3 regions of the Paenibacillus sp. JMULE4 genome follow, and region 3 is predicted to be linked to each of the others. Evidence: riboswitches for the same ligand, from Rfam matches in the RefSeq annotation. Region 3 holds a riboswitch; each other region holds the start of a gene.
What was found. A riboswitch is a leader RNA that binds a small molecule or an ion and turns the genes downstream of it on or off. The one in region 3 is predicted to bind cyclic di-GMP.

Region 1 (6,001 bases), on a different contig from region 3:
GAATTCTCGTTGACTCTTTGATGTTAATCCAACTTCACCGCATCTACAACTTTAATCAGACGCGCTTTGTTTTCTTGAGCCTTACCGGTCTGATAGATTTCATAATCATCGATGATCAGCGTGATCTGATAACGTTTACCGTTTAATTTTAATGATTCAAGCTGCCGGGCAGGGTTATCGGTCAACGAAAAACCGTTGCGCTGCTTCCCGACGTCGGTTACCGGAATTTTGGCGGCGCAATGGCTGCTCGGGGTAAAATGATTAAGCAGTCCCCACCCTTCACCGGATTCATTATCGTCGATAAAAACAATCTCTCCGCAAACCGTGGTCTTGCCTTTAAATTTGACTACAGCCCAATAATCCGACTCATTGATCGGTTGAACATCCAAATCTTGGATCGTCATTCCCGCTGCGGTTTGACCGACCCATGCCTGACGCGCATCAAAAATGTAATCTTCATGAGAATCGACCGGATTTCCCGGATTCATGATCAACAAGAACAAAAGCAGGATGTTGATCATATCCGCATTCCTCCCTTATCCATGATTGGCTAACGGCCTCAGCTTCTGCTTCAACTATCTGTATATATTCGGGTTCCTTGCGGAATATCCTCTTAGGCGTATAAACGAAATGGAGAATCGAGTAGGAGGGGGCGGCTAACCCCCGTCCTCTCACCTATGAAAACATGCAAGTCCCTTGTTCAAAAAATATGTATTGCTTGATTTGGATCGAAAAGGCGAGGAGGCGATTAAACACACCTCTGACTCTCCAGTGTTACGAAGTGGGAGATATCCGTCCCAAAAACCGAACGTACATTCTATATTGACATAGAGGGTCTTGCCCTCAGCTACGGTAGGCGCTCGCCAGCCCCCGTTCGGGACTCTCACCCTAAAGATGACGCCCATGCTGGGCATACCAAAAAAAGGCTCCCGGCATATCACCGGGACCCTTCAGCTTCTTCAAACGTATCAATATACAATTTTTACGGTCCGCGTTTCCGGCAGATACTCTACCTGCGCTCCCAAAACCTCGGACAGCAGGCGTACCGGAATCATGGTGAGTTCGTCTACCAGTCGGGCCGGCGATTCCGTAGTATGTTCAATACCGTTAATGGCATACACGTTACGACCCGTAAAGAAAGTGATTACGCGGCCGTTTTTTGTATAGACCGCCGCTTTGCGTTCGTCATCCCAAGTCACTTCGGCTCCCAGCGCCGCGGCCAAGTCCCTGACCCATAAATAGGACGTGCCTTCCTCAATAAACGGAGCCCTCTTCAACGGGAACGGCACGTTATCCACTGTATAGCTATCATCGTCCAGCTTGAAGGTGACCACGTGCTGAATTCTGTCTTTCTGCTCTGTCAGCTTCACATACGCGGCGATGTCTGTATGCAGCTTCTGCTTCCCGATGCCGCGAACCGGCTCCGTATGAAAATTCCAGGCTTTCTCGAGCGTTTGGGATACCCCGTTCACTGTTACGCCCAGCTTCACATATGCAGCATATGAAGTGTCTGGCTTTAGGGGCTCGGGTGGAATTAAGATGACGCTGTTGGTTAAATGATCGTCATTGCTCGGACTGTTTTGCAGCAGCTTCACCGGTTGACCCGATTCATCCTTCAAAGTCGCTTCAAGCAACTGGACTTCGCCAACGCCTTTTCCCGTTACGACTACCTTAAGCGGATACCCGACGGGATAATCTCTTGCCGCATGCATACGTATTGGATCCGGATTTTCGTAACCGTCAAAAATCAGCGGAACATAGGGATCCCCGGGGGCAGGAGAGACCGTCATCTCCGTTTCGGAGTTTTCCCCATAGCCAAACATGATGACGACATAATCCCCGACCATCTCTATACCTGCTTCCGTAACATGCGGCATTAAAAAGGGCTTGCGGTGATACGGCGCATCAAACAGCTGGTCGATGGAATCCACGAGATTTCCCGTTTTAAAAGAAACATTTTCTCCGACGCCGCGAAAATATCCGGCATAAACCGCACGCTCGGAAGGGGTGGCTCCTATATAACCGGGCAATCCCTTCTTTTGATCATGCAGCGAAACCGAAGGCGTCGTCTCCGCTGCACGGTTCGTGAACAAATATTGGGCATGGAGTTGGGCAGCTAACGTCAGATTCCCGTTGAGCTTGACCGGCTTTAATCCGTAAAGCATGCGATAATCGTTGATCGCTTTCAGACCCAGTTGACGGTTCTGTGAGTATGCGGCGGGAACTTCGCTTATAGGGTTGTCTGCTACCGTGAACGTCCAATTCAAATGGACCGTCTGATAACCGGTAAATTGCAGCTGCACTTCAACCGAATGCTCCCCTGGCGTTAATCCCGCAGTCGGTGTATATGTAAAACTCATCGTTTCTTTATCAAAAGTCCCCGAAACAAGCTTTTGATCCAGCTTCATATTAAACGAACCAACCTGCAGTCCGTTCCTTTCGCCAAGCTCAAAACCGATGGTTGGTTTGGATATGCCCACCGTTCCTTTCGGATACCCGAAATAGGAGAACGATTCCGCGTCCGCTCTCGGGGCCGGAATGGTCAGCATGGCGATCATCATCCAAAAGGCAAGCCATACCTTCCATGTCGTGGATGTAAGAACCTTCTTCACTTCTGATTTCCCTCCAATCTTGTATGCTTCGGCTCTTCCTGCCCTTCTTTAATTTTAATTCATTACCCTCCCCTCATTTTCCTTCCGTCCTATCAAAAAACAATAATTTGTAACATTTTCAGCCGTCAAAAGCCAAAATAAGCCACCGGCGGTGACCTACTCATCTCATCGTCATACGATTCCCGAATGATATATAGCTCTCGTATGATAGGCGATCGAATGTACGGAGTCTCTTTGAATATGTTCCAATATCATATCCTGGATGGTGAGAAACACCTGAACATAATGACCGTCAAATTGCGAATAACTCTGGTTCAGCAGTTCTTCGCGAGCGTGCTGTATGGACATCCCTTTTTTATAGGGGCGATCCGATATCATACAGTCGAAAGCATCCAATATCGAACAAATGCGGGCATATACAGGAATGTCGTTTCCCTTCAAGCCGCTGGGATAGCCTGTACCGTCCCAACGCTCATGATGATAATGAATGGTATCGATGACATCCTGATCGGTAATTCCTTCCATGATGGCCATCTGAACTCCGAAAAAAGCATGACACTTCATATATTTCCACTCTTCCTGTGTGAGCGAGGATTTCTTTTTCAAAATGGAGTCATGGATATGTACCTTGCCAATATCGTGTAAACAGCATCCTGCAATCAATTTTTGGGTTTGCAATTCATCAAAGTTCAGATAGGCCGCCATCAGCTTGGCCATTTTTCCAACCCTTATACTATGCTCATAGGTCACTATATCTTTGACCAGCAATTGTGTTAGTCCGTTTACCGCCTGTTCACCGTTCACTGACATCACCCTTTCCGTAAAATACCTCTCATTGTCCTTATTTCATTCATGTCAATCGCTTGATATACTCTTGGTATCTGATCACCGCACAATCCAATTCCTTGCTTAATGCTTTAACTTCCGGATCGGATAAACAAAGCTTGATGTTGAATATGCCATGCATTTTGAATCGAATTCTCTCAATTTCTTCCGATAAATGTTTCAATCGCTTTTCATTAAAAACACCGTACATGGCCTCTCACCATCCTCACAGGCTACAACATCCTCTTTTTAACGAAGCCATCTTTTTCGATTACAAAAAAAAATAAAACCCTCCGAATGAAGGGTTTTCTTCCTCATTCCGGCGGCTGGCTGGCATGGTGTGTTTCCACACGTTAGCCCCTTTAGCTTTGCGACACCACTTTTCAATGGCTGTGCCTTGATCGGACTATCATTGGTTGTACATTGTTTACAATTTGGTGCAAAAGAAATATGTATATCGTCAAAACTATCGACATGGATAGTGTTAATTTATGGTGTTTCGACATCTTTTCTTTTATTCTAACACATTTTCCACAATTTGACTATCATTTTTACGAGTCTTTAGTACTATATTTTAGAATATCATCTAGGTCTTTTTACATTAAAAAAACACCAGTACGAAACTAAATTCGCAGCTGGTGTGTTTTACATGCCGATTTCCAGTCCCCTGCCGGTTCGGAAGTTTTATATTTCGCGGCTTGTTGTCAACCCCCTAAAGCGTCCTTGAAGAGCCCCATTTCATTACCCGGGTGCAAACCCGTCCGATCAAATGCTGATCATGACTGATCACAAGCATTCCCATACCGCGCTTTTCGGCCGCCTCTAGCACCGCATGCCAGATTTGGGCCTGGGTTATGGCATCGAGCATCGTGGTAATCTCGTCGGCAATCAAAAAACGGGTGTTAGGACCAAGGGCCCTGGCGATACAGAATCGTTGGAGCTCGCCGCCGGACAACTCGCCGGGCCGCCGGTTTAGCCATTCCTCCTCAATGCCTAAAGAGGCAAGAAGCTGTTCATCGGGGTCCCAGCTCTCCTTCAGTACGGACCGCATGAGCCATCGCGGGTTGACCGCTTTTTCCGGATGCTGAAATATCAGCTGAACCGGAAGAAAGCCTTTGGAAGGCAGAGGAGCGCCATTCAACAGAACGCTTCCCTCCTTGGGCTTCTCATAGCCGGCCAGCATGCGGGCTAAAGTGGACTTGCCGCAGCCGCTTGGCCCGACCAGCCCTACCACTTCACCGGGCTTGATCATGATGTCTATCCCCCTGAATATCCAAGAGGCCCTTTCGTAATGAAAACCCAGATTTCGCCCTTCAAGAAGCATGGATGCACCTCACCGATCCGCCGCGCAGCCATCGCATCTCGGGCAGAGAGTTCATGCATTCGTTCGTAGCCATCGGACAGCGCGGAGCAAACCTGCAGCCTTCAGGGAGCGCATCCGGATGCGGCTGAAAGCCCGGGATCGGCTCAAAACCGTTTTGCGGGAGCGCTCTCCACAATGCCTTGCTGTAAGGGTGCCGAAGCTTTTCCCCGCTGCCGGCGAAATCGTCCGGACGGGCCGTCTCTACGGTCGTGCCGGCATAAATGATGGCTACTTTATGAGCGATCTGCAGGGCTGCTTCGATATCGTGAGTGATGAACAACACACCGCATCCCTGATCAGCCAGCTCTTTGAAGAAGCCGAGCGTCTCCTTGACAACGCCGGCGTCGAGACCGGGAGTCGGTTCATCGGCAATGACAAGCTTTGCACCGCTCATGCTTGCCGTGGAGACAAGAATCCGCCTGGCCATTCCGCCTGACAGTTGAAAAGGAAACATGCGTTCCACTTCAGCCCCCAGTCCATACCGTTCAAAAATCTCCCGCTGTTTCTTAACCGCTTCTTTAGCGTCTCCGCGGTTCGTCCGAACCTGCTCTCCTACGCGCATCAACGGATTCAGATAATTGACCGATTGCGGGACAAGAGCAATCTCGCGCCCCCTTAACGCAGCTTGTCTGGCTGTCGTAAGCTCTTCTCCATCATAACGAATGGAGCCGGAGGTCTCCGCACTGTCCGGGAGAATCCCCAGGATCGCATGGGCCAACAGGCTCTTGCCTGCACCGCTTGACCCGACTAACGCAACGATCTCTCCGGCATGGACGGTAACATTCAGCTCCTGTACCACGTTCAGCTTTTTTTGCTGAAAACCGCGGGTATACTGCAGGAAGGAGATGCTTAAATGATTCACTTCCAAAAGAACGGACATTTCCGGACAAAACCTCCCTTACGTATGACTCATGACCCCAAAAAACTACTCATTCGACCTGTGCGTTTCCAGGAGCAGCCGCAGATTTTCACCTGCCGTATCGAAGGCCCGTACAATGATCAGCAAACAAAGGCCCGGAAAAAACGCCAGCCACCATAAGCCGGTCGATAAATATCGCATAGACTCGGACAGGATGATACCGATGGCCGGCTGATGAGGAGACAATCCCATGCCCAAGAACGAAATCGCCGCCTCATGCAGGATCGCATGCGGAAAAATAAGCAGCAGGCCCACCAACAGCTGGGGGATCAAATGAGGCGT
Region 2 (6,001 bases), on a different contig from region 3:
CATGTTCACCTGCCTGCAAATAACGAATGCGCTCGCTGCTTAGGGAAGGCTTGTCCCGAAAATTGACACTTTTCACGATGACGGCATCACCCTTGGCCGCCGAAGCGGAGTCTTGTCCCAATGAAATCGTTCCGGCAATAAAAGTCGTTACAAACAGTGCCATAGCCAGTTTTTTCTTCATCAACTGCAATTCCTCCTTGTGGATTTGGATAATTCCCGCGGCGGAAAATATCGGCTCGCGGTCTAATCCAAGCCTATCACAGGAGATGCAGTGAACCTGGATGTACATTTTTCCAATCGCTTAATCATTTCTTTAAAAAGAAGCGTTATCCTCATCTGCAAGGAGGTGGGGGTTTGCGCAGCATTCAAATCGGTTCTTTTGTCTTGAACGGACAACTGATTTTGTATTTCAGTTTTGGGGCGGCGGGCTGGTTGATGTTACAATATCGGCTCCGAAACATGCCGGAGCGGGGGTTGATCTTGTCCTGCGTATCAAACGCATTCTGGCTGTGGCTGATCGTCTGGAAAGCGAGCTACCTGCTCTTTCATCCGGTTGAAGCCATCCAACAGCCTGTTTCTTTCATCTATTTCGATGGCGGGGAACGCGGGAAATGGATGGCAAGCCTGGTTGCCGCGGTCTATATTTGGCAGAAGGCTTTGAAGCAAAACATTCCTTTAAAAATGTGGGTCGACATTTTCATCACGTATGCATTCGCGGGTTGGTCGGCCTGCCAAGTGTTGTTATTCATGATCGGGGAGGAGCCGGCCTGGTTTCATGCGGCAAGCGCCGGATTAACAGCGGTTCTTTTCATGTCTTTCTTGTTTTCTTCAAGAGGATCCGATTCGCCAATAGGACTTGCATACGCCATTTGGTTCTCGATTGGACATGCGATGCTATGGTTTCTGGTCCCCGATCGTCCGATGTGGCTTTTGTCCTTCAGTAAACAGCAGTTGATTTTTCTGCTCGTTGCCACGGGTTTGACCGGATGGGCCTGGTTGGACGAGAAGGTGAAAAAAGGAGGTTCTCATGGATAATATTTCGGTTTTCGCAGCCTTTGCCGCGGGGATGCTATCCTTTTTATCCCCTTGCGTCTTTCCGCTCATTCCCGCTTACGTTTCCCATTTGACGGGCTCGTCCTTTCAAGATGGCAAACTGGTCGTGCATCGGGGGAAACTGATTGTTCAGTCTCTTAGTTTTATTGTGGGTTTTAGTCTCGTTTTCATCGCGATGGGGGCTTCGGCAAGCTTTATTGGCCGCTTCTTTGCCCAGGAACGCGATTTGATCCAAGAAATAAGCGGTCTGTTGATTATTGTGTTTGGTCTGCAAATGGCCGGATTATTAAATCTCCGGCTGTTGATGTCCGGTAAAACATGGGAAATCAAAACGAACAGGAGCCGCGGCGCAATCCGTTCGCTGCTTACCGGCGTGGCTTTTGGCGCCGGCTGGAGCCCCTGTGTAGGGTTGGCGTTGTCATCTATTTTGCTTCTGGCCGGGTCTGCCGAAACGCTGTGGAACGGGGTTGGGTTGTTGGCCGTGTATTCCCTCGGATTGGGTATTCCGTTTTTACTGATTTCATGGTTGCTGACGTATTCGCTGCAGTTCATGAAAAAAATGAACAGATGGATACCTCTCCTGTCCAAACTGAATGGCTGGCTGCTCATTGGGCTGGGGTTTCTGTTGTTTACCGGGCAATTGCAGAAGATCAGCGCCTGGCTATCCCAATATACGTTTTGGGAGATCAACTTTTAACGAGTGGAGATGAAACGGATGAAAAAAAGCATGATCGCTGTTCTGGTTTTGATAGGGCTCGTCGTTTATGGCGGATACGATTATTTTCACAAGTCTTCTTCAGAAACCGGAAAAATTGCGGAATCGGGGGAAGCAAACCTGGAGACGGGCATTCTGAAGGGGCAGCTTGCGCCGGAATTTTCGCTTACGGATTTGCAAGGGAATCCTGTTCACCTGTCTGATTTTAAGGGCAAGAAAGTGCTGGTCAATTTTTGGGCGACATGGTGTCCGCCGTGTCGGGTGGAAATGCCCCATATGCAAAAATTTTATGAGGATTACCAATCGAAAGACGTTGTGATTTTGGGTGTTAACCTGACACCTACCGAGGAAAATCCGGATAACGTACAAGCATTTGTGAAAGAGCAACAGCTCACGTTCCCCATCGTTCTGGACAAGGAAGGAGACGTCATGCAAACCTATCAGGTTGTCGCCTATCCCACGACATTCTTGCTGGACTCGGACGGAGTGATTCGGGAAAAGTTTCAGGGCGCGATTAATTACGACATTATGAAAGAAGCTGTTTCCAATATCAAATAAGACGGGAGAGGTTATGCCGCATGAGTCAATCGGTTAAAAAATTGATTTTGTTAACACTATCCGCTTGTCCGATGGGCCGCTCCATGAATACGGTCATCGGAGAATTGCTTGCCTGCAAAAAAGAGCTTGCATATGAAGTCGTCTATGTGGATGTTGACCATGAAACGACCAATCGATATCGCATTAAGATGAATCCCACCACGCTCTTTTTGGATGACAGCGGCGTTGAATTGTACCGTATTGAAGGTTTTAAAGAAACGGAAGAGGTATGGAACTTGATTAGACAGATAGAAGAAGGATCGCTGCGATCGGAAGCGCCGCGGGAAGAAAACCGGGAGACTACCGAAACTTACACGATCTATTTGTTCCAAAACGGCAACGCCGTTCCGGTGGAGACAACGGTGATCAACAAGACTTCCGTTAAAGCGCCAAGAATAACAACGATTCAACAATTGTTGCGCACCCGGCCTGAAGGATTTGACAATCCGTTTCCGGCAGACACTTCGCTTGAGCGGGTTTCCTTTCATCATGATTCTTGCGTCGTAACGCTCCGTTCGACAAATGAAGTGAGCATGGAAGAAACCGATCGGATGAAGACGTTGCTCAATCGTACCTTGGCGGCCTATGGAATTACCGATATCAAATTGGAATGGACGATTTCTCGTTAGCCAATCATGTAAGCAAAGAAGGTTTAAAAGCCTTTTATTATTCCAATGTCGGGTTACCATGGCAAATATCACTCAATTCTGCACTCATCGGTGGAGTTGAAATAGACGTGTCGCTAGATGTCACGATAATCTACCAAATATGATTTGAGAACAAAGACTATCTGGGCCTGAGGAAAAAAGTACTAAACTCTTTCAAGCGATTATTCGACAAATTCAAAAATTTCCCATTTTGGTTCTTGCCTGTTCCACAACCTGGTAATATAATAATAGGTAATAAGTCTGACTTGGATAATGGCAAACCTGTTCGAAAGGCAGGGACGCAAAGCCACGGGTCTTCTGCATAATATTATGCAATGATAGCCGGGTTACCCTACAGTCATCCAGAAGATACTACGTGTTTGGGGTAGTGTCTTTTTTGTTTTTTAGAAAAAATTGACGAAAGGAAGTGATCGTCTTCGATATGTCCTGGGATTAATGTGAGATCGAGGTCTTAGGAAATTCAAACTAACTGAGGGGAGATGTAATGAAGCACAGTAGAGATTTTTCGCAGTTTGACGGAATATTGGCCAATGGGGTGAATCATGCGGTTATTGATGTCGACAATACGATTACCAAAAGCAACATCGTACAGTTTTACTTGTTCATCAAGAGAGAACGCCTGAAGAACCGGCTGCTATGGTGGCTGTTTCTTGTTTACTGCTTGGCTGCGGCTCCATTCTATCTTGCAGTGGATCGTTTGTCGAGAGATTGGTTTAATCACGTATTTGTGCAAAGAAAGTTCGGGAAGTACGCCTATGAACAGCTAGAGAAATACGCTCAAAGGTATTTTGAAGAAATGCTCAAGAGGCAATTTATCGTTCCTGTGCACGATCTCATCTTTTATTTGAAGGAAAAAGGAGTTCAGGTCACGTTGTTGTCAACCAATTTCGATTTGATCGTAAAGCATTACGGAGCGTATTTTCAGGTTCCCTATGTATGTTTGCCCGTCGTTAAACAGGATTCGAGGATTCGAATCGACTTTTCTCAGCTGAAAGGATTTAAGCGCAATTACATCCAACGCTTGAATCCTGCAATGACGATGGCGATTGGAGATTCCAAGTACGATCTGCCGATGCTGGAGCATGTCCATTACCCGATCATCGTGGCAAACAAGAAAAAGAAATGGATGAAGTCGATACAGAGGGAGGCTGTCTTGATTCGAGCATAATTGAAGCCTCTGTCCACGACGGCGCTCCTCTTTAATCGGTAGTCAAAACGATTAAAGGAGTTGGACCGAATGGTCTTTGTACTCATTGCATTGTGGACGATTGCAGCCATTTTGCTGATTATCAATCCCAAAAATGAACCGACACGCTGGGCGGCATTTACCGCATTTACAGGCGGTGGCGGGGGATTGTCGCGCGCGGTAACCGAAACGATCTTGCCCTATCTGGAGCAGTATCAAATCTCTACGCCTTCCCTTGAAGCATTCTTATTAAAGATGCACATGTTCGGCTCGTTTATGAATCATAATGGACTTCCTTATTGTTTTTTGATGTTCGCCGTCAGCTACTCCGGGTTATTCCGCCGTAAAAAGAAAATGATCCTCGCAGGGGTGCTTCCCATCCCGATCATCGGGATGCTTTTCCTCACGTCGTTCACTCCCCCGATCCAGCATAACTTTCAAGCGCTGTTTTTTTGGTGCGTACCTTATCTGATCGTTGGTCTTATCCTGTTAACATACAGTTTTATGAAAGAGAAGAATCCGAAACGGAAAAGAAGCCGTTTATTTTCCAATATTGTTGCATTTCCCCCGATCCTGTTTCAAATCGTGGCGAACTATACATTAAAGGCGTTTTTCGATGTTCAGGAAGTATGGCGGTTTATGCCGTTTGTGATTACGATTCTGCTGGTAACATTTTTGCTCCTCGGCATCAAATATGGCGTACTCGGCGTCCGGATAAAGTTCGAAAAGGACCGGTTGGACGGTACGATGCGCGCCATCTCGTACGGGACAAGCATATTGAACCACACGATTAAAAATGAGGTCGGAAAAATCCGGATTGTCGCCGATCAGATTCGAAATCTGGCAGCTTCGTCTCATCAGGAGAAAATTGCGAGCGATGCAGCCGTTGTGCTTGATTCGACCAAGCATATGCTGGATATGGTGACGCGCATTCAAAACCGGACGCAAGATATCATGCTGAAAGAGGGGATTCATGAGGTAACGGACATCCTAAGCCGCGCGCTTTCGATGACGAAAGTGTTCTTGGAAAAGCGGAGCGTTCAGGTTCATACGGATGTTGATAATAAGGCGATTTATCTACTCTGCGATCCGGTTCATCTTCAGGAAACGTTCCACAATATCATCGTCAACGCGGCCGAAGCGATGGAGCCGGGAGGAATGTTGTTCATTTCGGTATGCGAAACGCGGAAGCATCTTACGATCGTCTTTAAGGATAACGGAAAGGGAATATCACAAGACGAGCTTACCTATTTGTTCGATCCATTTTATTCAACCAAACATCGCAAGCAAAACTTCGGTCTCGGATTGACGTACTGCTACAATGTTATTCAGCAGCATGACGGATCGATCGATATTCAAAGCGAATTGAATGTCGGGACGTCGGTCGTAATTCAAATTCCACACAAAAGGATTCGATCCCATTCGCTTCCGTTAACCGAGGTGAGGGACATTGGATCAAATCAAGGTTATGTTGGTTGAGGATGATGCCGTCTGGCGTGACCAACTCACAAGTTTCCTGAGCCGCGAGCATGATCTTGTCGTCGTCGGTTCGGCGGCGAACAGGGAGGATGCGGTTCATCTCGCCAGGCTTAGTGACGCGCATGTTGTGCTCATGGACCTTATTTTATCCGATAATGGGTATGACGGACTTGAAGCGGCCATGGATATTTTGGAAATAAAGCAAACCAAGATCATTATGCTGACCGGCATCGACGAGGAAGAGGCAATTATGGATACGTATGCGGCAGGGGCAGTCAATTATGTAACGAAGGCCCACTTCGA
Region 3 (6,001 bases):
AACCTCCCGGGTCTATGAAAACGTCCAAACTTCACCCGGCCGCAAAGCTTTGCCGGTAATCCCTTTTGACGTGAGGCTGTCGGCGAACGCTTGCGCATTCTGCCTGATCGGCGGGAACGTATTGAAATGCAGCGGCACGACGGTCTTGGCCTTCAGCCATTCTGCAGCAAGAGCCGCATCCTGAGGTCCCATCGTAAACACGTCGCCGATCGGCAGAAACGCCACATCAATTTGGTTGCGCTCGCCAATGAGCTTCATGTCGGAGAACAGTGAGGTATCCCCGCTGTGAAGAAGCGTCAAACCGTTCCACCGGATGATAAAGCCGCCCGGCATGCCTCCATAGATGATCTTCTTCTCTTCTTCGAGCACGATGCCGGAGCTGTGAAAAGCCTGGATCATCTCGATCTCCGCATAGCCCAGAGAGGTACGGCCGCCAATGTTCATAGCAAACGTCTTCGCTCCCTGCCAGCTCATATACGTTGCCAGCTCGAAGGTGGCAACGACGGTGGCATCATTGTTTTTTGCGATCGGCACGGTATCCAGAATATGGTCCGGATGTGCGTGGGTAAGCAGGATGTGCTCCACTTTGATATCCTCCGGATTGGTAGCTGCCAAAGGATTGCCGGAAATAAACGGATCAATGATCAGAGAGTGTCCTTCGTGACTGAGTTGCACGCAAGAATGCCCATGATAGCGAATTTCCATAATGGTTACTCCTCCTTGGTATGGGAATCGGGTTCCTTTAGGACAAGCATCGTATGTACATTGTAACAAAGAACCCGCCATAAACTCAAAAAAAGAAAAACGTCCGCAAGATCATCGGACGGTTCATGGGTGCGCTAGCCCCACCCCTCATCTTTCACGATTTCAAAGGCGGACCGTAAACTTTCCATCCCATACCCAACGCCTATTTGAAAAACCGGCCGGTTCATCCGGCAAAAGCCTTCAATAATGCCTCCCTTACACGGTCTTTGCTGAAGGGCTTGACGATAAAATCGATGGCCCCCATAGAAACCGCACGAATCAAAAGCGCCTGCTGCCCCATCGCCGACACCATGATGACTTTGGCATCCGGGTCCATCGTCTTGATTTCCTTCAGCGCCGTAAGGCCGTCCATCTCCGGCATGGTTATGTCCAGCGTAACCAGATCCGGTTTAAGCTCGGAATAAAGCGTCAGGGCCTCCAGCCCGTTGCTTGCCTCCGCCACGATTTCATACCCAAATTCGATCAGGGAATTTTTGAGAATCATACGCATAAATAAAGAATCGTCTACGATAATAATTTTTTTCACGCCGGATTACCCCCACTTGTATGATGTATGTACGCAAGGATAAGTGGCAGCACGGTCCTATAATGGCAAGTGATCAGTCAAGCTGATTTGTAACACTCGAAAAAACTTGAGATGAGATGCCGGGTCACTAAAAAAGACCTCCCGTTTGCCGTAAAGGAGGCCCGTATCAGACGATTTCCTCCGGTCCTTCGGCAACTGGCTGACGTAGTTTGCACATTAGTCCCTTTAGCATTGCGTCCTTGACTTTCACCAGGGTTGCCTTAGTCGAGTGAACCGATAATCAAATGTATTATAGCATCCTATGGTGAAAATACAAGAGCGAACTCTCGGCCTGAATAAGGTTAAACGTCTCTTCTATTCTTATCTATAATTATACCTGTTCGTTCCAGGCATTGCCACAATTTTGTCAATTTTTATCAGTAAGCTATAGAGCGCCATGATCAATATGAGAATCCCGGATGTTCACTGCTTATGCCGCCTCTGACGTGCCCGTCCCTCTTCAGCATCCGGTTTCATCTTGAATGGGCAGCTTCCTCGGATCGGTCTGTCGCTAATGGGGGTTCAGGAGATAGTGCGGAAATCTCCTTTCTCCACTCCGGAGTCATGTCTATGTTCAGCGCTCCAAGCGAGGGCTCCAACTGTTCAACATTGCGGGCGCCAATGATCGGGGCCGTGATCCCGGGATGAGACATGACCCATGCCACCGCTAATGAAACCGGATGAACGCCATGCTCATCCGCGTACCGGGTGAAGCGGTCCGCCGTCTCGTAATAGCCTGCATCGGCATAACGAAGCTTGTAATTCGCCTGCTCAACGAGCCGCCCCAGTTCAGGCTTTCGGCCGACACCGTATTTCCCTGTCAACAGTCCGCCTCCCAAAGGGCTGTAGGAGATGACGCCCATCCGCTCGGATTGAGCCATCGGTAAAATTTCGACCTCCGCCTGACGTTTCACCAGGTTGTACATCGGTTGAATGCATTCAAACCGGGCAAGGCTTTCCCTGGCTGAAATCCCAAGCGCCTTCGCGATCTGCCAAGCCGCCCAGTTGCTGACTGCCGGATGCAGTATTTTTCCCTGCCGCTGAAGATCGTCCATAGCCCGCAAAATCTCTTCCATATCCGCTTCCGAATCGAAAGCGTGAACGAAATACAATTCGATCCGGTCCGTTCCGAGCCGCTTCAAGCTTTCCTCTACCGCAAGCATGATGTGCCTGCGTGATAAGCCCCGGTCATTGATGCCCTCTCCGGTCTTCCCGTGAACTTTGCTGGTAAGAATGACATCATTGCGGATTCCGGCAATGCACTTGCCCAATATTTCTTCTGCAAGCCCTTTATTATACACATCGGCGCAATCAAAGAAATTTATGCCTACCTCCCGGCATCTTCGGAACATGGCCATAGAGGCCGCCTCGTCGGCTGCACCTCCGAAGGACATTGTGCCGAAGCAAAGACTGGATACTTTCATTCCTGTTTTACCTAGTGTACGGTATTGCATCTAACCTTCCCTCCTCTTCATGAGCCAAAGGCATCGGCCGACAGAATCCGCCTTCTATGCATTCAGCGCACATTGGTTTACGTTCAACGTGTTCATCCGCAAAACTGCACAATTCCAATCCATGAGTTCAAAAGCGCTCCCGGGTTATGTATTCGTCATTGAGGGCTCCATCTCCGGCTTGCGCCTGTTTACATCATACCATAAAAGACCGGAATACCTTCACCGCTTTTTGCCTTCCAACGGGTGAACCAAGGGTGAACCAAGATCGTCTAATATTCAAAATCATCACGTATCCGCCTTGGAAGGAGGTGAAAGAAGATGAAAACGGGAACGGCAATTGCCATCGCGATCGCGGGCGCAGCACTGTTGTCCATATCCGTATGGCTCGGGCCCGGAGTGTTCACAAGATCAGACGCGGAGCAACCGCCGACGCCGCCAAGCCAACAAGCCGGCTCCGCTCCAAACAGCCCCTCCGGCAATGAAGTCCAACCGGTTCCGCCTCCTGCTACACAGCCCGTTCCCGAGGTAAAGGCGCCCCAACGCGTACCCTATCATGGTCCGGTGGAGCATATCTTTTTCCATCCTTTGATTGCTTACCCCGAGCTGGCGTTCGATGGAGATTCGATGTCCCGGGGCTACGATGACTGGTTCGTTACCGTCAAAGAATTTAAAGCGATTCTCGAACAGTTATACCAAAGAGGATATGTGCTGATTGACATCCGGTCACTTTATGAAACCCGAGACGATCAAGGGATCCGAAGCGTATCCCGGAAGGAGCTGCTGGTGCCGGAGGGTAAAAAACCTCTGATCTTATCGGTGGATGATCTAAATTATTATGAATATATGATTCGGAACGGTAATGTAAGCAGGCTTGTCGTCGACGGTCAGGGACGGATAGCTGCGGAATCAACGAGAAGCGGCCAAACGCATATAGACTATGATAATGAAATTGTTCCCATCGTGGACGAATTTGTCAAAGCTCACCCCGATTTTTCCCTGGACGGAGCTAAGGGGGTTATAGCATTAACGGGTTACGAAGGCATCCTCGGCTATCGTACGCAAAATAGAAACACCCCCGGCTTCGAAATGGAAGCGCAGAAGGCGCTGACGGTAGTTGAAGCGCTGAAAGCCAACGGCTGGTCGTTTGCCTCACACGGCTGGGGCCATTTGGATGCAAGGAAAACCAGTCTGGACCGCTTTGTTGAGGACACTCAACGGTGGAAGGATGAGGTGGAATCACTCATCGGCCCCACCCCCGTTTATATTTATCCATATGGAAGCAGTGTGCTTCCCGGTGATCCAAAGTACCAGGCGCTGCTGGACTCCGGCTTTACCATGCTGTGCTCCGTTGGCCCGGAGCCTTATATCCGCTTTCAGTCCGACAGTATCATGATGGATCGCCGTCATATCGACGGCATCGCCCTGAAGGGTCAGGCCAAACGGTTATCCGGACTTTTCAATGCCTCGGAGGTGATGGATTCCGTGAGACCAAAGACGGAAACTTCAAAATAGCCTCCGACGCACTTACACACTCATCGTCTCTCCTTTATTGCTTGCCAATTCCTTCCTTTCGCCGAACAGCTTCTTGAGAAGCGGAGGCGTAATTAAGGTAGTCAGAATAACGACGATCACAACCGATGTAAAGAAATCCTGTGGAAGAAGATTCATTTCGAGTCCGATGGCGGCGATAATCAAGGCCACTTCTCCACGGGATATCATTCCGGCGCCGATCCGTATGGAAGAATTCCATGAGAAACCGGTCACACGCGCGCCCAAGCCGCATCCTATGATCTTGGTCAACACTGCCATGATAGTAAGTCCTGCAATGAGAGGCAGCTGCTCCATGATCCCGTTGAATGTGACGGAAACGCCGATACTGACAAAGAATACAGGGACAAACACCGCATAAGCAATCGGCTCCAGCTTGTGCTCGACTTCTTTCTTAAAATTCGTTTGGGCGATGGCAATACCCGCCGCAAACGCTCCGATAATGCCGGCAATTTGCAGCGATTCGGCAAGGTAAGAAAAGCCGAAGCAAATAATCAACGCTGCGCTTGTGACCGTTTCCGACACACGCAATGGCGCAAACCGCTTCATGATCCATGGAACGACCTTCCAGCCCAGAACAAGGATCAGGGCAAAAAACAATACTTTCTTGCCTATCAGCAGCCCTAAGCTGACATCTCCGCCGCCTACGAAAAAGCTCATCAGGAACGCGAGCAGAATGACAACCAGAATATCGTCCACGATAGCTGCGCCAAGGATGGTAACGCTCTCCCGGCTCTTCAATTGACCCAGGTCTTTAAGCGTTTGCACCGATATACTGACGGAAGTTGCCGAGAACAGCAGGCCCAGGAACAACGATTCGGCTTGTCCAAGCCCCATGAGCTGTCCTCCCGCATATCCCCCAATCAGAGGAAAAATAATGCCTCCGACAGCTACCGAAACCGATGAATTCCGGTTTCGGTTTAACTCCTGAACATCCGTTTCCAGACCGGCTATAAACATCAATAGTAAAACCCCGATTTGACTGAACGCCTGCAGCATATCTGAATTTTGAACCCATCCCAGTACAGCGGGCCCAATCACGATACCCACGATGAGCTTCCCCAGCACCGCCGGCTGACCCAGCTTGACACAAAGATCCCCTGCAATCTTTGTGGAAAGCAAAATGATTAACAACTGAAAGAAAAACAACAAGCCTATCACTCCCGTTAAAAATGGATTTGCAGCACAAAAGGAGCCTGTACAGACATACTGATATCGTCTGTGACAGGCTCCACCTAAGTACTGCTTATATTCTTTTCACTTCTATATTCTATCATGGATAATATAAATAATACAAGAGTTTTTTTGTTTTAAGTACATATCGTTTCACTTTTACACAAGAAGAAGCCCTTGCTGATTGGGGCTCCTTTTTCATTCATATTCAACTTCACTTCATTTCGGAGGTTCCTTACGTGGCGTAACATCCTGCCGGATCGATTCGCTTTTGTTCTCGGGACGGTCCGGAACATAAGGCAGCGGTGTCCGCTTGATCTGCGGCAGATAAGGCTCCTCCGACGCTTCCAGGCGTGCGCCGCAGTTCGGGCAAAATCGGGTTTCCTCCTTAACGGATTGACCGCAAGCACACTGCTTCTCGTGCTTCAACAGCCGGATCTGGTCTTCCAATTGACGGATCTGCAACTCCAGGGATTGATTTTCCTTGGAATACATG

Region 1: it holds a riboswitch for cyclic di-GMP, as region 3 does, so the genes downstream of both, EXW96_RS28435 (aspartyl-phosphate phosphatase Spo0E family protein) here and EXW96_RS07835 (response regulator) in region 3, are expected to answer to the same signal.
Region 2: it holds a riboswitch for cyclic di-GMP, as region 3 does, so the genes downstream of both, EXW96_RS25430 (haloacid dehalogenase-like hydrolase) here and EXW96_RS07835 (response regulator) in region 3, are expected to answer to the same signal.

What each region holds. Positions count from the first base shown of each region.
Region 1 covers NZ_SGWF01000010.1:55,110-61,110, reverse strand. The annotation lists gene EXW96_RS02535 (hypothetical protein) at 24-521, opposite strand; gene EXW96_RS02530 (stalk domain-containing protein) at 969-2,612, opposite strand; gene EXW96_RS02525 (HD-GYP domain-containing protein) at 2,784-3,416, opposite strand; gene EXW96_RS28435 (aspartyl-phosphate phosphatase Spo0E family protein) at 3,463-3,648, opposite strand; cyclic di-GMP riboswitch class I at 3,756-3,844, opposite strand; gene EXW96_RS02515 (ABC transporter ATP-binding protein) at 4,150-4,761, opposite strand; gene EXW96_RS02510 (ABC transporter ATP-binding protein) at 4,751-5,680, opposite strand; gene EXW96_RS02505 (ABC transporter permease) at 5,726-6,001, opposite strand, start outside.
Region 2 covers NZ_SGWF01000022.1:37,582-43,582, forward strand. The annotation lists gene EXW96_RS25405 (C40 family peptidase) at 1-181, opposite strand, end outside; gene EXW96_RS25410 (hypothetical protein) at 355-1,035, shown strand; gene EXW96_RS25415 (cytochrome c biogenesis CcdA family protein) at 1,028-1,750, shown strand; gene EXW96_RS25420 (TlpA disulfide reductase family protein) at 1,769-2,326, shown strand; gene EXW96_RS25425 (thioredoxin family protein) at 2,347-2,994, shown strand; cyclic di-GMP riboswitch class I at 3,278-3,367, shown strand; gene EXW96_RS25430 (haloacid dehalogenase-like hydrolase) at 3,518-4,201, shown strand; gene EXW96_RS25435 (sensor histidine kinase) at 4,271-5,698, shown strand; gene EXW96_RS25440 (response regulator) at 5,670-6,001, shown strand, end outside.
Region 3 covers NZ_SGWF01000011.1:539,495-545,495, reverse strand. The annotation lists gene EXW96_RS07840 (metal-dependent hydrolase) at 13-705, opposite strand; gene EXW96_RS07835 (response regulator) at 929-1,291, opposite strand; cyclic di-GMP riboswitch class I at 1,479-1,561, opposite strand; gene EXW96_RS07830 (aldo/keto reductase) at 1,804-2,784, opposite strand; gene EXW96_RS07825 (polysaccharide deacetylase family protein) at 3,103-4,296, shown strand; gene EXW96_RS07820 (cation:proton antiporter) at 4,309-5,490, opposite strand; gene EXW96_RS07815 (zinc ribbon domain-containing protein) at 5,725-6,001, opposite strand, start outside.